Regions from separate parts of the Streptomyces sp. NPDC058289 genome, predicted to be linked through region 2. Evidence: riboswitches for the same ligand, from Rfam matches in the RefSeq annotation. Region 2 holds a riboswitch; each other region holds the start of a gene.
What was found. Region 2 has a riboswitch for cyclic di-AMP ahead of ACFVX6_RS00550 (transglycosylase family protein). Riboswitches for the same ligand answer to the same signal wherever they lie in the genome.
Positions count from the first base shown of each region.

Region 1: another riboswitch for cyclic di-AMP. It lies ahead of ACFVX6_RS13155 (M23 family metallopeptidase); the one in region 2 lies ahead of ACFVX6_RS00550 (transglycosylase family protein).
Region 3: another riboswitch for cyclic di-AMP. It lies ahead of ACFVX6_RS01205 (peptidoglycan DD-metalloendopeptidase family protein); the one in region 2 lies ahead of ACFVX6_RS00550 (transglycosylase family protein).

Region 1 is NZ_JBHVYI010000020.1:80,713-85,960, forward strand. It holds gene ACFVX6_RS13145 (M16 family metallopeptidase) at 1-365, shown strand, start outside; gene ACFVX6_RS13150 (M16 family metallopeptidase) at 398-1,765, shown strand; cyclic di-AMP (ydaO/yuaA leader) riboswitch at 1,992-2,151, shown strand; gene ACFVX6_RS13155 (M23 family metallopeptidase) at 2,164-2,958, shown strand; gene ACFVX6_RS13160 (GntR family transcriptional regulator) at 3,142-3,807, shown strand; gene ACFVX6_RS13165 (HPr family phosphocarrier protein) at 4,189-4,470, opposite strand; gene ACFVX6_RS13170 (GNAT family N-acetyltransferase) at 4,655-5,248, shown strand, end outside.
Region 2 is NZ_JBHVYI010000001.1:124,485-129,732, forward strand. It holds gene ACFVX6_RS00540 (cytochrome P450) at 1-153, shown strand, start outside; gene ACFVX6_RS00545 (transglycosylase family protein) at 297-1,415, shown strand; cyclic di-AMP (ydaO/yuaA leader) riboswitch at 1,692-1,864, shown strand; gene ACFVX6_RS00550 (transglycosylase family protein) at 1,867-2,577, shown strand; gene eno (phosphopyruvate hydratase) at 2,898-4,184, shown strand; gene ACFVX6_RS00560 (septum formation initiator family protein) at 4,284-4,772, shown strand; gene ACFVX6_RS00565 (DUF501 domain-containing protein) at 4,813-5,248, shown strand, end outside.
Region 3 is NZ_JBHVYI010000002.1:65,285-70,532, reverse strand. It holds gene hpnH (adenosyl-hopene transferase HpnH) at 1-516, shown strand, start outside; gene ACFVX6_RS01215 (aspartate aminotransferase family protein) at 513-1,895, shown strand; gene ACFVX6_RS01210 (tyrosine-protein phosphatase) at 1,915-2,736, opposite strand; cyclic di-AMP (ydaO/yuaA leader) riboswitch at 3,052-3,247, shown strand; gene ACFVX6_RS01205 (peptidoglycan DD-metalloendopeptidase family protein) at 3,252-4,244, shown strand; gene ACFVX6_RS01200 (winged helix DNA-binding domain-containing protein) at 4,311-5,248, shown strand, end outside.

The sequences.
Region 1 (5,248 bases), on a different contig from region 2:
TGCCCGCCATCGAGGCGGCCGTGGACGAGGAGCTCGCGCGGTTCGCCGCCGAGGGCCCGACGGCCGAGGAGATGGAGCGCGCGCAGGCCCAGCTGGAGCGCGAATGGCTGGACCGGCTGAGCACGGTGGCCGGCCGCGCCGACGAACTGTGCCGCTTCGCGGTGCTGTTCGGCGACCCGCAGCTCGCCCTGACCGCCGTCCAGCGCGTCCTCGACGTCACCGCCGAGGAGGTGCAGGCCGTGGCCGCGGCCCGACTGCGCCCCGACAACCGGGCGGTGCTCGTCTACGAGCCGCTCGAAGCCAACGCAGCCGATGACATCGAAGAGACCGACGCGAGCGACGAGAACGAGGGGGCGGAGCAGTGAGCGACACCGCAGCCGACACCGCAGCCGTCACGATGACCTTCCACCCGCGCCCCGAGGCCGGCGAGCCGCAGCCGTGGGCCTTCCCGGCCCCCGAGCGCGGGGTACTGGCCAACGGCCTGACCCTGCTGCGCTGCCACCGCCCGGGCCAGCAGGTGGTCGCGGTCGAGATCAACCTCGCCGCCCCGCTCGACGCGGAGCCCGAGGGCCTCGACGGCGTGGCCACGATCATGGTGCGCGCCCTGTCCGAGGGCACCGACAAGCGCTCCGCCGAGGAGTTCGCCGCCGAGCTGGAGCGCTGCGGCGCCACCCTCGACGCGCACGCCGACCACCCCGGCCTGCGGGTCTCCCTGGAGGTCCCGGCCTCCCGCCTGCACAAGGCGCTGGGCCTGGTCGCCGAGGCGCTGCGCGCGCCGGCCTTCGCCGACGCCGAGGTCGACCGCCTGGTGCGCAACAGGCTCGACGAGATCCCGCACGAGAGCGCCAACCCGCAGCGCCGCGCCGCCAAGCAGCTCTCCAAGGAGCTCTTCCCGGCCACCCTGCGGATGTCCCGCCCGCGCCAGGGCACCGAGGAGACGGTCGCCCGCATCGACTCCGCGGCCGTACGGGCCTTCTACGAGGCCCACGTGCGCCCCGCGACCGCCACCGCGGTGGTCGTCGGCGACCTGACCGGCATCGACCTGGACGCCGTCCTGGCCGACACCCTGGGCGCGTGGACCGGCGACACCACCGCCCCGCGCCCGGTTCCGCCGATCACCGCGGACGACACGGGCCGCGTGGTCATCGTGGACCGGCCCGGCGCGGTCCAGACGCAGCTGCTGATCGGCCGCATCGGGGCGGACCGGCACGACCGGGTCTGGGCGCCCCAGGTGCTCGGTACGTACTGCCTGGGCGGCACGCTCACCTCCCGGCTGGACAAGGTGCTGCGCGAGGAGAAGGGGTACACGTACGGCGTGCGCGCCTTCGGCCAGGTGCTGCGCTCCACCGCCGACGGCAAGGGCGCCTCGATGCTCGCCATCAGCGGCTCGGTGGACACCCCCAACACCGGCCCGGCCCTGGACGACCTCTGGACGGTGCTGCGCACCCTCGCGGAGGGCGGCCTGACCGACGCCGAACGGGACGTGGCCGTGCAGAACTTGGTGGGGGTGGCCCCGCTGAAGTTCGAGACGGCCGCCTCCGTCGCGGGCACCCTCGCCGACCAGGTCGAGCAGGAGCTGCCGGACGACTACCAGGCGCAGTTGTACGCGCGGCTGGCCGAAACCGGGACGGTGGAGGCCACTTCGGCGGTCGTCAACGCCTTCCCGGTGGACCGTCTGGTCACGGTCCTGGTCGGCGACGCCTCGCAGATCGAGGAGCCGGTGCGGGCCCTCGGGATCGGCGCAGTGACCGTGGTCACCAACTGATCGTCAGTTGATCTCCGGCGGGCCGTCAACTGGCCCGCTGTTCAAGGGGCCCTGGTGGATTGTCCACCAGGGCCCTTTTTGGGCTCGATGTCCCTTTAGTGGTGTGGTTGCTTGTATGTGGTGTGGCGTACGCAACAAAAGGGCGTGTCTGTTTGGCGATTGACTGATGATCCGCCTAGCGTCGGCCGTGCTGTTCGTCAGTTGTAACCGCCGCGTCCGCGGCACCGGACAGCGATCGCCGAGTCCCCGTCAGGCGCGAGCCTGGGGAGCCGGGGACCCACTTGTGTCCCTGGGGTGAATCGGACCGCCTCGCAAGAGGGGGCCCGTAGGAGACCTTCCTGCTCCGAACCCGTCAGCTAACCCGGTAGGCGAGAGGGAAGGAAAGGATCAGCCCCTTCATGGCGTTTGGCAGTCGCGTTGCCGGCAAGCACCGTGGTTCGAGTCGTCTGAGCCGCAAGACCGCCGGATATGCCGGCATAGCCGCCCTCGCCACCACTGGTGTCGTCGGCTCCCTGGCCGGTCCCGCGTTCGCCGCGGACCAGTCCCCCTCCATCGAGGACACCGGCACCCTCAACACCATCGTGGTGGCCGACGAGCTCGCCGGTGACGTCGAGGCCCAGGCCCAGTCCCAGCAGCGGGCCGCCGAGGCCGCCGCCGCCAAGGCGCAGGCCGAGGCCGACGCCAAGCAGCGGGCCGCCGAGGCCAAGGCGAAGGCCGAAGCCCAGGCCAAGGCCGACCGCGAGGCCGCCGAGCGCGCCGCCCGCGAAGAGGAGCGCAAGCGCCTCAACACCTTCGTGTCCCCGCTCGACGACACCTACGTCAGCACCCAGTACCACGCGGGTGGCGGCATGTGGTCCTCCGGCAGCCACACGGGCATCGACTTCCACGCCGCCTCCGGCACCGAGGTGCACGCCGTGGGCCTCGGCACCGTGGTCGAGGCGGGCTACGGCGGTGCGTACGGCAACAACGTCGTCATCAAGCACGCCGACGGCACGTACACCCAGTACGGCCACATGTCCTCGCTGAGCGTCTCCGTCGGCCAGCAGGTCACCCCGGGCCAGAAGATCGGCCTGTCGGGCTCCACGGGCAACTCCAGCGGCCCGCACCTGCACTTCGAGGCCCGCACCGGCGCCGACTACGGTTCGGACATCAACCCGGTCACGTACCTGCGCTCGCACGGCGTCAACGTCTGACCCGCTGCGCTCCGCACCACACGTCTTCCGCGAAGGCCCCGGCTCTCAGAGTCGGGGCCTTCGTCGTACTTCGTGCTTCGCGGTGTGTGAATGTTTCGTATTTCCGGCCGTCCTCGGAAATTATCGTGTGTTGCAATAGAGTCGCAACGCGCACAGCCATACGAAAAAGGCGGAGGTCCGGTCTTGCGTATTCCCGCGCACACGGTATGCACAGCGGTCCGCGACGACATCGTCTCCGGGGTGTTCGGGCCCGGCGCCCGGCTGACCGAGGAGGTGCTGGCCCGCCGGTACGGGGTCTCGCGCGTCCCGGTGCGCGAGGCGCTGCGCACGCTGGAGTCCGAGGGGTTCGTGACCACCCGCCGGCACGCGGGTGCCTGCGTGGCCGAGCCGACCGAGCAGGAGGCTGCCGACCTCCTGGAGCTGCGGATGCTCCTGGAGCCCCTCGCGGCCGCCCGGGCGGCCCGGCGGCGCAGCGAGGCCCACCTCAAGGTGCTGCGCGGCCTGGTCAGGCTGGGCCAGGAGCGGGCCAGGAGGGGCCAGGGGGAGGATCTGCGCTCCCTGGGCGGCTGGTTCCACGAGACGCTCTCCCAGGCCTCGGGCAGTCCCGGGCTCATCGCGCTGCTCACCCAGATGCGTCACAAGGTGGCCTGGATGTACGTGGTGGAGGCCCCGGTGCGGCCCGTGGAGTCCTGGGCGGAGCACGGCGCGATCGTGGACGCGGTGGCCCGGGGCGACGCCGAGCGGGCCCGGGCGCTGACCGCGGCGCACGTGGACCGGGCGGCGGGCGCGCACCGGATGCGCGTGAGGACTTTGCAACCTGCCGTAAACACGGCAAGCGTTCCGCATTAACAAACGCCGTATACAAAGGGGGGATATCCGGGCCGGTTAATTCGGCCCGCGTGCCCGGCGCCCCGCGCGGCTTTTATGGCGGGAATTCCGGACGCCGGAATGGAGTGCGCCGGAATGGCGGTGCGCGCATTTCCGGCCGAGCTGGTCGGCGCATTTCCGGCCGAGCCGGTCCGGGCCCCGTCCGATCCGCGCCGATCCCCCCGCCGATCTCCGCCGATCTCCGTCCCAGCCTCGGTCGGGCCTCGTCCCGGCCCGTGCGTCGCCGCGCCGGCCGGGATCCCGAGCGGAAAGCAGCGAAGCCGTTGCCCTCGACCGTGGTGGTCGGGGGCAACGGCTTCGCCGTACAAGTCCGGCAAGTCCTGCGGGTCGAACCCGAAGGGGTCAGACGGTCTCGGGGAGCTCCTCGAGACCCTCGGCGACCAGCTTCGCGAGGCGGTCCAGTGCAGCCTCGGCGCCGTCGGCCTCGGACGAGAGGACGATCTCCTCGCCGCCCTGGGCGCCCAGGCCCAGGACCGCCAGCATGGAGGCGGCGTTGACGGGGTCGCCGCCGGCCTTCGCGATGGTCACCGGGACGCCGGAAGCGGTCGTCGCGCGGACGAAGATCGAGGCGGGACGAGCGTGCAGGCCCTCGGCCCAGCCGACGTTGACGCGGCGCTCTGCCATGGTGATGCCCTTCAGGTTCTTACGGTTGTCTAGACCAGTCTCTCACGGCGTCCGGAATGGTCGAACCGACCTTCGGCCCGTCTTCCCCGCCATTCGACCTACCCCAGCTTGCCCTGATTCGAGCCAGCTTGCCCGATGCGCCGCGCCCAGGCCAATCGAAGCGTTCGAGCCTTAAGGTGACCCCATGACGACCGAGTCCGACCCCTCGTACCCGGACCACTGGGAAGCCGACGTCGTCCTTCGGGACGGCGGCACCGCCCGGATCCGGCCCATCACCACCGACGACGCGGGCCGGCTGGTCAGCTTCTACGAGCAGGTCTCGGACGAGTCCAAGTACTACCGCTTCTTCGCTCCCTATCCCCGGCTCTCCGACCGCGACGTGCACCGCTTCACGCACCACGACTACGTGGACCGGGTCGGCCTCGCCGCGACGATCGGCGGCGAGTTCATCGCCACCGTCCGCTACGACCGGATCGGCGCCGACGGCCGCTCGGCCACCGGGCCCTCCGACGAGGCCGAGGTCGCCTTCCTCGTCCAGGACGCCCACCAGGGACGCGGAGTCGCCTCCGCCCTGCTCGAACACATCGGCGCGGTGGCCCGCGAGCGCGGGATCCGCCGCTTCGCGGCCGAGGTGCTGCCCGCCAACAGCAAAATGATCAAGGTGTTCACCGACGCCGGCTACCAGCAGAAGCGCAGCTTCGAAGACGGCTCCGTCCACCTCACCCTCGACCTCGAACCGACCGCCGAGTCCCTCGCCGTCCAGCGAGCCCGCGAACAG
Region 2 (5,248 bases):
CAGACCGCGCTCGCGACCCTGCTGACGCGGCTGCCCGATCTGGAACTGGCCGTGCCTCCCGAGGAGCTGCGCTGGCGCGGCGGGCTCATCATGCGGGGGCTGCGGACGCTCCCGGTCCGCTTCACGGCCGAATCCACAGCCCAAAACGCCTGAAACCGGCCTGACCTGAAGTCAGTTGACTGCCCAAACTTGTGACAGGCGTTCGAAGGCGACTAGGTTCTGCCGTTACCCCGCCGTTATGCGAAAGGTGCAGCCTCATGCGTTCCGGGAACGGCCGCCACAGACGCCCCCGACAAGTGCCCGCACTTGTCGTCACCGCCGGAGTCACCGGCACCGCACTCGCCCTGCCGCTGCTCGCGGCCACCGGCGCGAGCGCCGCGGAGACCTCCACATGGGACAAGGTCGCCGAGTGTGAGAGCGGTGGCACGTGGAGTGCCAACTTCGGCGGCGGCACCTACGGCGGGCTGCAGTTCAGCCAGGAGCAGTGGAAGAACGCCGGCGGGCTCGACTTCGCCGAGCGCGCCGACCTCGCCAGCCGCTCCCAGCAGATCGCCGTGGCCGAACGGGTACTGGCTTCCCAGGGCCCCCAGGCGTGGCCGCTGTGCGGAGTGCCGGCCGGTCTGACGCAGGACGCGCCGGCCGCCGTGGTGGACCCGGGTCTGCCCAGCGGTTCCGGATCCGCCACCCCCGCCCCGTCCCGCCCGGACGACTCCGTGCCCCACACCGGCACGGGCAAGCCGTCCACGGACTTCGGTGCCCCGACGCCCGAGAGCCCGGCTCCGTCGGCCCCGTCGGAGTCGCCACTTCCGGACTATCCGATCGGCGTGCCCGGCGAACTGCCCGTCATGCCCGCTCCGGACCTCCAGGCACCGCCTCCCGGGCTCCCGGGCGACCCGACGGCTCCCACGAGCCCCGTGGACCCCACCGCCCCGGTGGGCCCCGTCACTCCGGCGGACCCCACGACTCCGCCGCCGTCCGTGGACCCGACCGCGCCGGTGGACCCGACGGCTCCCGTGACCCCGTCGGTTCCGGGGGACTCGGCGAACCCGACGAACCCTGGCAATTCGGTGAACCCAGGCATTCCGGCAATTCCGGTCAACCCGGTTGATCCCACGGCCCCGACGACTCCGGCCGCCCCCGGCGATTCCGCTGCCCCGAGCGCTCCGGCGACCCCCGGCGCGACCGAGGGCGGCGGAAAGCACCGCGGCCAGGCGGCGGTCGAGACGCCCGCCGCGCCTGACGCCTCGTCGGAGCCGACGTACACCGTGAAGGCGGGCGACAGCCTCATCACGATCGCGGACGCCAACGGAGTGAAGGGCGGCTGGAAGGGGCTCTACGAGGCCAACGAGCAGGTCATCGGCGGCGATGCAGACCTGATCAAGCCCGGTCAGAACCTGGATCTAACGCACCAATAAGGGCACTTAAGGCGTCCGGAACCAGCTGATTGTCCGTTTTCTGTAAGTGAGACATGTGTCTCTTCAGGTCAACTGGCGTGTCCGGCCCGGACGGTTCCGCAAACCCCGCCCTCACCTGCGCAAACACCCTTCCGGGGAGCGCAAGTAGGCACCGCTTCCCCCCGATGTTCCTCGTTGAACATCGGGGGGAGACCTGTCTACCTTCTGAATCGCTCGCCACCGCGGGCTCCTTCGACCGCATCGCCGAATCCTGCCGGCGGACGGAGGGAACACTCGTCGCGTAAAGCGCCGAAGGCAGGAGCGGGGGAACCAAGGTAGGCGCCGGTAGCGGCCGTTGAGAGACGGTCACATCAGCCGGCTAGGGGTTAAGCCAAGCGCTAGGTCGCTCGGCCGGGCACTCACTCGCCCGAACCCGACAGCTCACCTCGTAGGCGTCGGTGAGGAGAACTCCATGCTGCTTTCGGGCAAGGGCAAGCACCGTCGCGGCTCCAAGGCCGTCCGCATCGTCACGCTCGCCGGTGTCGCCGGCGTCGCCGTGGCCGCGCCGCTGATGGCCGCGGGCACCGCTTCCGCTGCGACCGCCGGTGAATGGGACCGCGTCGCCGCGTGCGAGTCCGGCGGCAACTGGTCCATCAACACGGGCAACGGCTACTACGGCGGCCTGCAGTTCTCGTCCTCCACGTGGGCCGCGTACGGCGGCAAGTCGTACGCCGCGCAGGCCAACCAGGCCTCCAAGTCGCAGCAGATAGCCATCGCCGAGAAGGTCCTCAAGGGCCAGGGCAAGGGCGCCTGGCCGTCCTGTGGCGTGGGCCTGTCGAACTCCTCCTACACCGGCGGCTCGGCGGAGACCCCCTCCAAGCCGAAGACCCAGCCGAAGGCTGCGCCGAAGCAGGAGAAGAAGGCCGAGCCGAAGAAGGAGACCAAGCGCGTCGAGGCTCCGACCACCCGCTCCGAGCGTCCGGCCGTCGCGCCCGAATCCCCCAAGAGCGCTGCCCCCAAGACGGGCAACGGCTCCTACGAGGTCAAGTCCGGCGACACGCTGGGTGCGATCGCCGACGCGAACAACGTGTCCGGTGGCTGGGAGAAGCTCTTCGAGCTCAACAAGGACATCGTCTCGGACGCCGACCTGATCTTCCCGGGTCAGAAGCTGAACCTCAGCTGAAACATGTGAGAACGGTCGTGGCCGCTTCGGCGACGCGCAGTAGTTCCACACGTAGCTCCACCACGTAATTCCACCGCCCGGCGCGCAACCCCCTTCGCGCCGGGCGGTGCTGTGTGCGGGCGCGCTCGGCCTGACGGACCCTCCGGATCGCCGATGATCAAGGGTCCTATGTCCTGTAAGAGGGGCATTCAGGCCCTTTTTCGTCCCAGGACCCGGGCGGTCGGCTGGCCGAGTGCCCGGAGCCGGTTAGGCTCTAAGCGGCAAGGCCATCCCACGGCCTGACATGCCACCGCACACCCAGCGTCACATCCCAGAAGGAGATGCTCGTGCCGTCCATCGACGTCGTCGTAGCCCGGGAAATCCTGGACTCCCGAGGCAATCCCACGGTCGAGGTCGAGGTGGGCCTCGACGATGGCAGCACCGGCCGTGCTGCAGTCCCGTCCGGCGCCTCCACCGGAGCGTTCGAAGCCGTAGAGCTCCGCGACGGTGACCCCAACCGCTACATGGGCAAGGGCGTCGAGAAGGCGGTCCTCGCCGTCATCGAGCAGCTCGGCCCGGAGCTCGTCGGCTACGACGCCACCGAGCAGCGCCTGATCGACCAGGCGATGATCGACCTGGACGCCACCGAGAACAAGGGCTCCCTCGGCGCCAACGCCATCCTCGGTGTCTCCCTCGCCGTCGCGCACGCCGCGTCCGAGGCCTCCGACCTCCCGCTCTTCCGCTACCTCGGCGGCCCGAACGCGCACCTGCTGCCCGTTCCGATGATGAACATCCTGAACGGTGGGTCGCACGCCGACTCCAACGTCGACATCCAGGAGTTCATGATCGCCCCGATCGGCGCGGAGTCCTTCTCCGAGGCCCTTCGCTGGGGTGCCGAGGTCTACCACACCCTCAAGAAGGTCCTGCACACCAAGGGCCTCTCCACCGGTCTGGGCGACGAGGGCGGCTTCGCGCCGAACCTCGAGTCGAACCGCGCCGCGCTGGACCTCATCGTCGAGGCCATCAAGCAGGCCGGCTACGTCCCGGGCAAGGACATCGCGCTCGCGCTCGACGTCGCCGCGTCCGAGTTCTACAAGGACGGCAAGTACGAGTTCGAGGGCCAGTCCCGCTCGGCCGCCGAGATGACCGAGTACTACGAGGAGCTCGTCTCCGCGTACCCGCTCGTGTCCATCGAGGACCCGCTGTACGAAGACGACTGGTCGGGCTGGAAGACCCTCACCGACAAGCTGGGCGCGAAGGTCCAGATCGTCGGCGACGACCTCTTCGTCACCAACCCCGAGCGTCTTGCCCGCGGCATCGAAGAGGGCTCGGCGAACGCCCTGCTCGTCAAGGTGAACCAGATCGGTTCGCTGACCGAGACGCTGGACGCCGTCGAGATGGCCCAGCGCAACGGTTTCAAGTGCATGATGTCGCACCGCTCCGGTGAGACCGAGGACGTCACCATCGCCGACCTCGCGGTCGCCGTGAACTGCGGCCAGATCAAGACCGGCGCCCCGGCCCGCTCGGACCGCGTCGCCAAGTACAACCAGCTGCTGCGCATCGAGGAGATCCTCGACGACGCCGCCGTGTACGCGGGCCGCAGCGCGTTCCCGCGCTTCAAGGGCTGATCAGTCCTTTAGGGCGCAAGCCTCCCTACGTCCCCGCACTCGGTCCCGTACCGTGTGCGGGGACGTAGTGCGTCGTGCGCATATAGGGGAGGCGGATCAATGGCCGGGAACCGGGACCGGTTCGCCACGTTCTCGACCGCGACCAGGCTCAAGCAGCTCGGTGAGCGGACCGCGGCGCACGTGTACCGCTCGCAGTCCCGCCGGCAGGTCCGCCGCAGCCGGCTCACCGGCCGGGCCGCCCTGCTGGTCCTCGTCCTCTGTACCCTGGTCGTCGCCCTCGCGTATCCGATGCGCCAGTACGTGTCCCAGCGCTCGGAGATCGCGAAGCAGCAGAAGGACGCCGTCGCCGCGCGGGACCGGCTGGAACGGCTGCGCGACGAGAAGGCCCGCTGGCAGGACAACGCGTACGCCGAGCAGCAGGCGCGCAAGCACCTGCACTTCGTCCGGCCGGGGGAGGTCAGCTACATCATGACCGACCCCGGAGCCGCCGCGGGAGAGCAGCGCCGCAGCGGACAGGCCGCCACCGACCGGCCCTGGTACTCCAACGTCTGGGACGGCGTCGACAAGGCCGACCGCCCCGGCGACTGAGTCCCACCCATCCACGAGAACGAAAAGACTTCCTCCAGGCATGCAGACGCCCCCGCCCCAGACCGACCGGACCGAGCCGACCGCCGCCGACATCGAGGCGTTCGAACAGCAGCTCGGCCGCCCCCCGCGCGGGCTCCGCGCCATCGCGCACCGCTGCCCCTGCGGGCAGCCGGACGTGGTGGAGACCGCACCGCGGCTCCCCGACGGCACCCCCTTCCCGACGCTGTACTACCTGACCTGCCCGCGCGCCGCCGGTGCGATCGGCACGCTGGAGGCCAACGGCGTGATGAAGGAGATGCAGGCCCGTCTCGCCGTGGACCCGGAGCTGGCCGCCGCCTACCGGGCCGCGCACGAGGACTACATCACCCGCCGCGACGCCATCGAGGTGCTCCAGGGCTTCCCGAGCGCCGGCGGCATGCCGGACCGGGTGAAGTGCCTGCACGTGCTGGTCGGCCACTCCCTGGCCGCGGGCCCGG
Region 3 (5,248 bases), on a different contig from region 2:
ACCGACACCCCGCAGACCATCATCGAGGTCCTCAACTACCTCAATGACGATCTCCAGGTGGACGAGATGATGATCTCGCCGGCCTACGCCTACGAAAAGGCTCCCGACCAGGAGCACTTCCTCGGCGTCGAACAGACCCGCGAACTCTTCAAGAAGGCTTTCGCCGGAGGCAACCGGCGGCGCTGGCGGCTCAACCACTCCCCGCTCTTCCTGGACTTCCTGGAGGGCAAGGCCGATTTCCCCTGCACCGCATGGGCCATTCCGAATTACTCGCTCTTCGGCTGGCAGCGCCCCTGCTATCTGATGAGCGACGGGTACGTGCCCACGTACCGGGAACTGATCGAGGACACCGACTGGAGCAAGTACGGCCGCGGGAAGGACCCGCGCTGCGCGAACTGCATGGCCCACTGCGGGTACGAGCCCACGGCCGTCCTGGCCACCATGGGTTCGCTGAAGGAGTCGCTGCGGGCGGTCCGCGAGACCGTGGGGGGCGGGAACCGGGACAAGTCGGCATGACCGGCTTCGACCTCGGTGCCCTGCTGGCCGAGCGGGGTGGCGAGCGGTACGAACTGCATGCCCGCCACCTCAACCACCAGCTGCCGCGGATGCTGCACACCATCGGGTTCGACAAGGTCTACGTGCGGGCCGAGGGGGCCCACTTCTGGGATGCCGAGGGCAACGACTACCTCGACATGCTGGCCGGCTTCGGGGTGATGGGCCTGGGCCGCCACCACCCGGTGGTCAGGCAGGCCCTGCACGACGTGCTGGACGCCCAGCTCGCCGACCTCACCCGCTTCGACTGCCAGCCGCTGCCCGGGCTGCTGGCCGAGAAGCTGCTCTCCCACAGTCCGCACCTGGACCGGGTCTTCTTCGGCAACAGCGGCACCGAGGCGGTGGAGACCGCCCTGAAGTTCGCCCGGTACGCCACCGGGCGGCCCAGGGTCCTCTACTGCGAGCACGCCTTCCACGGGCTCACGACGGGCTCGCTCTCGGTCAACGGCGAGGCGGGCTTCCGCGACGGCTTCGCGCCGCTGCTGCCGGACACCGGGATCGCGCTCGGGGACCTGGCCGCGCTGGAGCGGGAGCTGAAGAAGGGGGACGTGGCGGCCCTCGTCGTGGAACCGATCCAGGGCAAGGGGGTGCTCGCCGCTCCGCCCGGATTCCTGCTCGCCGCACAGGAGGCGCTGCACCGGCGGGGGGCGCTGCTGATCGCGGACGAGGTGCAGACCGGCCTCGGACGGACCGGCGACTTCTACGCCTACCAGCACGAGGCCGGAGTCGAACCGGACCTGGTCTGCGTGGCCAAGGCCCTCTCCGGCGGCTACGTGCCCGTCGGCGCGACCCTGGGCAAGGACTGGATCTTCAAGAAGGTCTACTCCTCCATGGACCGGGTGCTCGTCCACTCCGCCAGCTTCGGCTCCAACGCGCAGGCGATGGCGGCCGGGCTCGCCGTCCTCTCCGTCATGGAGGACGAGCAGGTGGTGGCCAACGCCCGCGCGATGGGCGACCTGCTGCGCGGGCGGCTCGCCGCGCTCGTGGACGAGTACGAACTGCTCCACGAGGTACGGGGACGCGGGCTGATGATCGGCATCGAGTTCGGCCGGCCGTCCTCGCTGGGCCTGCGGAGCCGCTGGAGCATGCTGCAGGCGGCGCGCAAGGGGCTGTTCGCGCAGATGGTCGTGGTGCCGCTGCTGCAGAAGCACCGGATCCTCACGCAGGTCTCCGGCGACCACCTGGAGGTGATCAAGCTGATCCCGCCGCTGATCGTGGACGAGGCGGACGTCGACCGGTTCGTCGGCGCCTTCCGCGCGGTCATGGACGAGGCCCACGGCGGCGGCGCGCTGATGTGGGACTTCGGCCGGACGCTGGTGAGGCAGGCCGTCGCGAACCGCTGACGGCCCACCTCGTGGGACGTCAGTCCAGCAGCCGGTCGCGGAGCCTGTCGAGGGTCTCGGGCGCGAGCCCGAGGCCCTCGACGAGGTAACGCTCCACGCCGCCCCACTCCTCGTCGATGGCGTCGAAGGCCGTGGTCAGATACGGGGCGCGGGCGTCGAAGAGCGGGGCGAGCAGCTCCATCACCTCGGGGGCGCGGGCCTCGGGCGCATCGCTGCCCCGGCGGACCCGGTAGCGGTTGTGCGGGGCGTTCGACTCCAGGTAGTCCGCGACGATCGCCTCCCGCTCGACGCCCAGCGCGAGCAGGGTGACCGCGATCGACAGGCCGGCCCGGTCCTTCCCGGCGGCGCAGTGCATGAGGGCCGGGACGCTGTCCTCGGCGAGCGCGTGCACCACCCGGCTGTGCTCGGCGGTGCGGGTCCGGATGATCGTCCGGTACGAACGGGACATCCGCGCGGCGGCCTTGCCCTCGCCCAGGATCTCGCGGAGCTGTGCCAGGTCCCCGTCGCGGACCATCTTCCAGAACTCCCGGCCGTCGGCCGGATCCGACAGCGGAATGCCGACGTTGCGCACGCCGGGCAGCTCCACGTCCGGACCCTCCAGCGCGTGGTCGGCGCCGTTGCGGAAGTCGAAGACGGTGTGCAGCCCGAGGGACCCGAGGAACTCCGCGTCGCTTTCGGTGGCATGCGCCAGATGTCCGCTTCGGAACAGTCGTCCCGACTTGACCCGTCGACCGTCCGTGGTCGGCAATCCGCCCACGTCGCGGAAGTTGCGCACTCCGATCAGTGTCGGCTCCTGCGGCACCAGATCGGTGTGGGGACTCTGGGGTATCGGCTGGGTCACCGGGCTCCTCCGTGTCTTCGTCGTTGATGGTGTCCGAATTACGCCACTTGGCGGCAACTTGCCCTAGCGAGAGGCGAGATCGGACACGCCCCCGTGAGCCAGATCATACGGTGACGGTGAGTGGCTGATCGCGAATGGCGAATTGCCTTGCCGGGGCGGTTGTTGAAGGTGCGGAATGGACGCAGGGTGACCGGAATTCCGGCGGCTCGTCATCTTCAAGATTCTGTTGGGGAATTCATGACTTGTTCCCTGCGGCCGGACTCGATTACGTTCGCGATCGATCCGGACGGACCGCCTAATCCTGCCACCGACCGGAAACCGCACCCGACTATTCACGCGCGTGGCAGGAGCGGGGGAACCAGGTAAGCCGCTGTTCCGGATCTCCGGTTGAGATCTTTACAACGGGACAGCTCGGGGTGAAGCCGTACATGTGCTGTTCATCGGCACAGGGGCGGCCGGACATCTCCAGTCCGAACCCGACAGCTCACCTCGCAGGCGTCGGAGAGGAATTCGACATGTCCGGAACGGGTAAGCACCGCCGTCCCAAGTCCCGCTCGATATCCCGCGGGTTCGCCGCCGCGGGCACCGGTGGCGCGGCCCTCGCGCTTCCGCTGCTCGGCGCCACCGGCGCGCACGCCGCGGGTGTCCCGGCCGCGGCGCCCGCCGCCGCTCCGGTCCAGGCCCCGCAGGCCGTGGCTCTGCAGGCCGCCGCCGCGCTCCAGGCCGCGCCGGCCGCCGCGCAGGGCGCCCCCACCGTCTACACCGTGGTGCCGGGCGACTACCTCTCCAAGATCGCCGAGCGCCAGCACCTCACCGGTGGCTGGGAGCAGCTCTACGCGGACAACCTCGAGGCCGTGGGCACCGATCCGTCGCTGATCCACCCGGGCCTCCGGCTCACGCTCGGCGCGAAGGGTGCGGCTCCGGCCGCGGCGGCCGAAGCGCCGGCCGAAACGCCGAAGCGGGCCAAGAAGTCTGCTTCCTCCCCTTCCTCCGGTTCTTCCACTTCTGGCGATTCGTCGGATTCCTCCGATGGGGCCGCCGCGCCCGCCGCCAAGGCACCCGTCGCCAAGGCGCCCGCCAAGCAGCAGGGCGGCTCCACGTCGACCGGCTTCGTCGCCCCGGTCGGCGGCGGCACCTCCACCGCGTACAAGACCGCCGGCTCCATGTGGTCCAGCGGCTACCACACCGGGGTCGACTTCGCCGCGAGCTCCGGCACCACCGTCAAGGCGGTCGGCGCGGGCACCGTCGTCTCCGCCGGGTGGAGCGGCTCGTACGGCAACGAGGTCGTCATCCGGCACGCCGACGGCAAGTACAGCCAGTACGCGCACCTCTCCCAGCTGTCCGTCTCGTCCGGCCAGAGCGTCACCGGTGGCCAGAGCATCGGGCTCTCCGGCTCCACGGGCAACTCGACCGGCCCGCACCTGCACTTCGAGATCCGCACCGGGCCCTCGTACGGCTCGGACATCGACCCGCTGGCCTACCTCCGGTCGAAGGGCGTAAGCATCTGAATCCGAGGCGCTGTCGGAGGTGCCGGTTAGGCTGCACGTTTCGACAGGGGACGGGACGGTCGTGGCATGAAGGTCAGCGCCAGGGAGCTCAACCGCTCCACCCTCGCACGGCAGTTGCTGCTGCGGCGCGAGGCGATGGGCGTCGGTGACGCGGTCCGCCGGGTGGTCGCCCTGCAGGCGCAGCACGCGGCCTCGCCCTACCTCGCGCTGTGGAACCGGCTCGCCGGTTTCGACCCGGCCGACCTCGACGCCGCCTTCACGGGGCGCGAGGTCGTCAAGTCGACGCTGATGCGGCTGACCCTGCACGCCGTGCACGCGCAGGACTACCCGCCCTTCCGGGAGGCCGTGCAGCCGTCCGTACGGGCCGCCCGGCTCGGGACCCGCTTCACGGACTCGGGGCTGACCGCCGAGGACGCCGACGCCCTCGTGCCGGAGCTGCTGGACTTCGCCGACCGGCCCCGTACGACGGCGCAGTGCGAGGCCTGGCTCGGACAGCGGCTGGGAGCGGCGCCGCAGCCCGGAGCCTGGTGGGGGTTGCGGCAGTACGCGCCGCTGCTGCACGCGCCCACCGCCGCGCCGTGGTCGTTCGGGGAGCGCCCGTCGTACGTGGCGCCCCCCAGCCGCCCGCGCACGGTACCGGCGGACCCGGAGGCGGCGGAGGAGTCCCTGCGGACGCTGGTCCTGCGCTACCTGGAAGGATTCGGGCCGGCGTCGGCGGCGGACGTGGCGCAGTTCTCGCTGGTCCAGCGGGCCAGGGTCCGCCAGGCGCTGCGCGCGCTGGAGCTCTCCGGAAGGCTCGACCGGCTGGTGGGTCCGGAGGGCGAGGAGCTCTTCGACGTCCAGGACGCACCGCGTCCGGAGGAGGACACGCCCGCGCCGCCCCGGCTGATGGCCATGTGGGACAGCGTGCTGCTGGCCTACGCCGACCGGAGCCGCGTCGTCCCGCCGCAGTACCGCAAGCTCGTCGCACGGATGAACGGCGACACCCTGGCGACCCTGCTGGT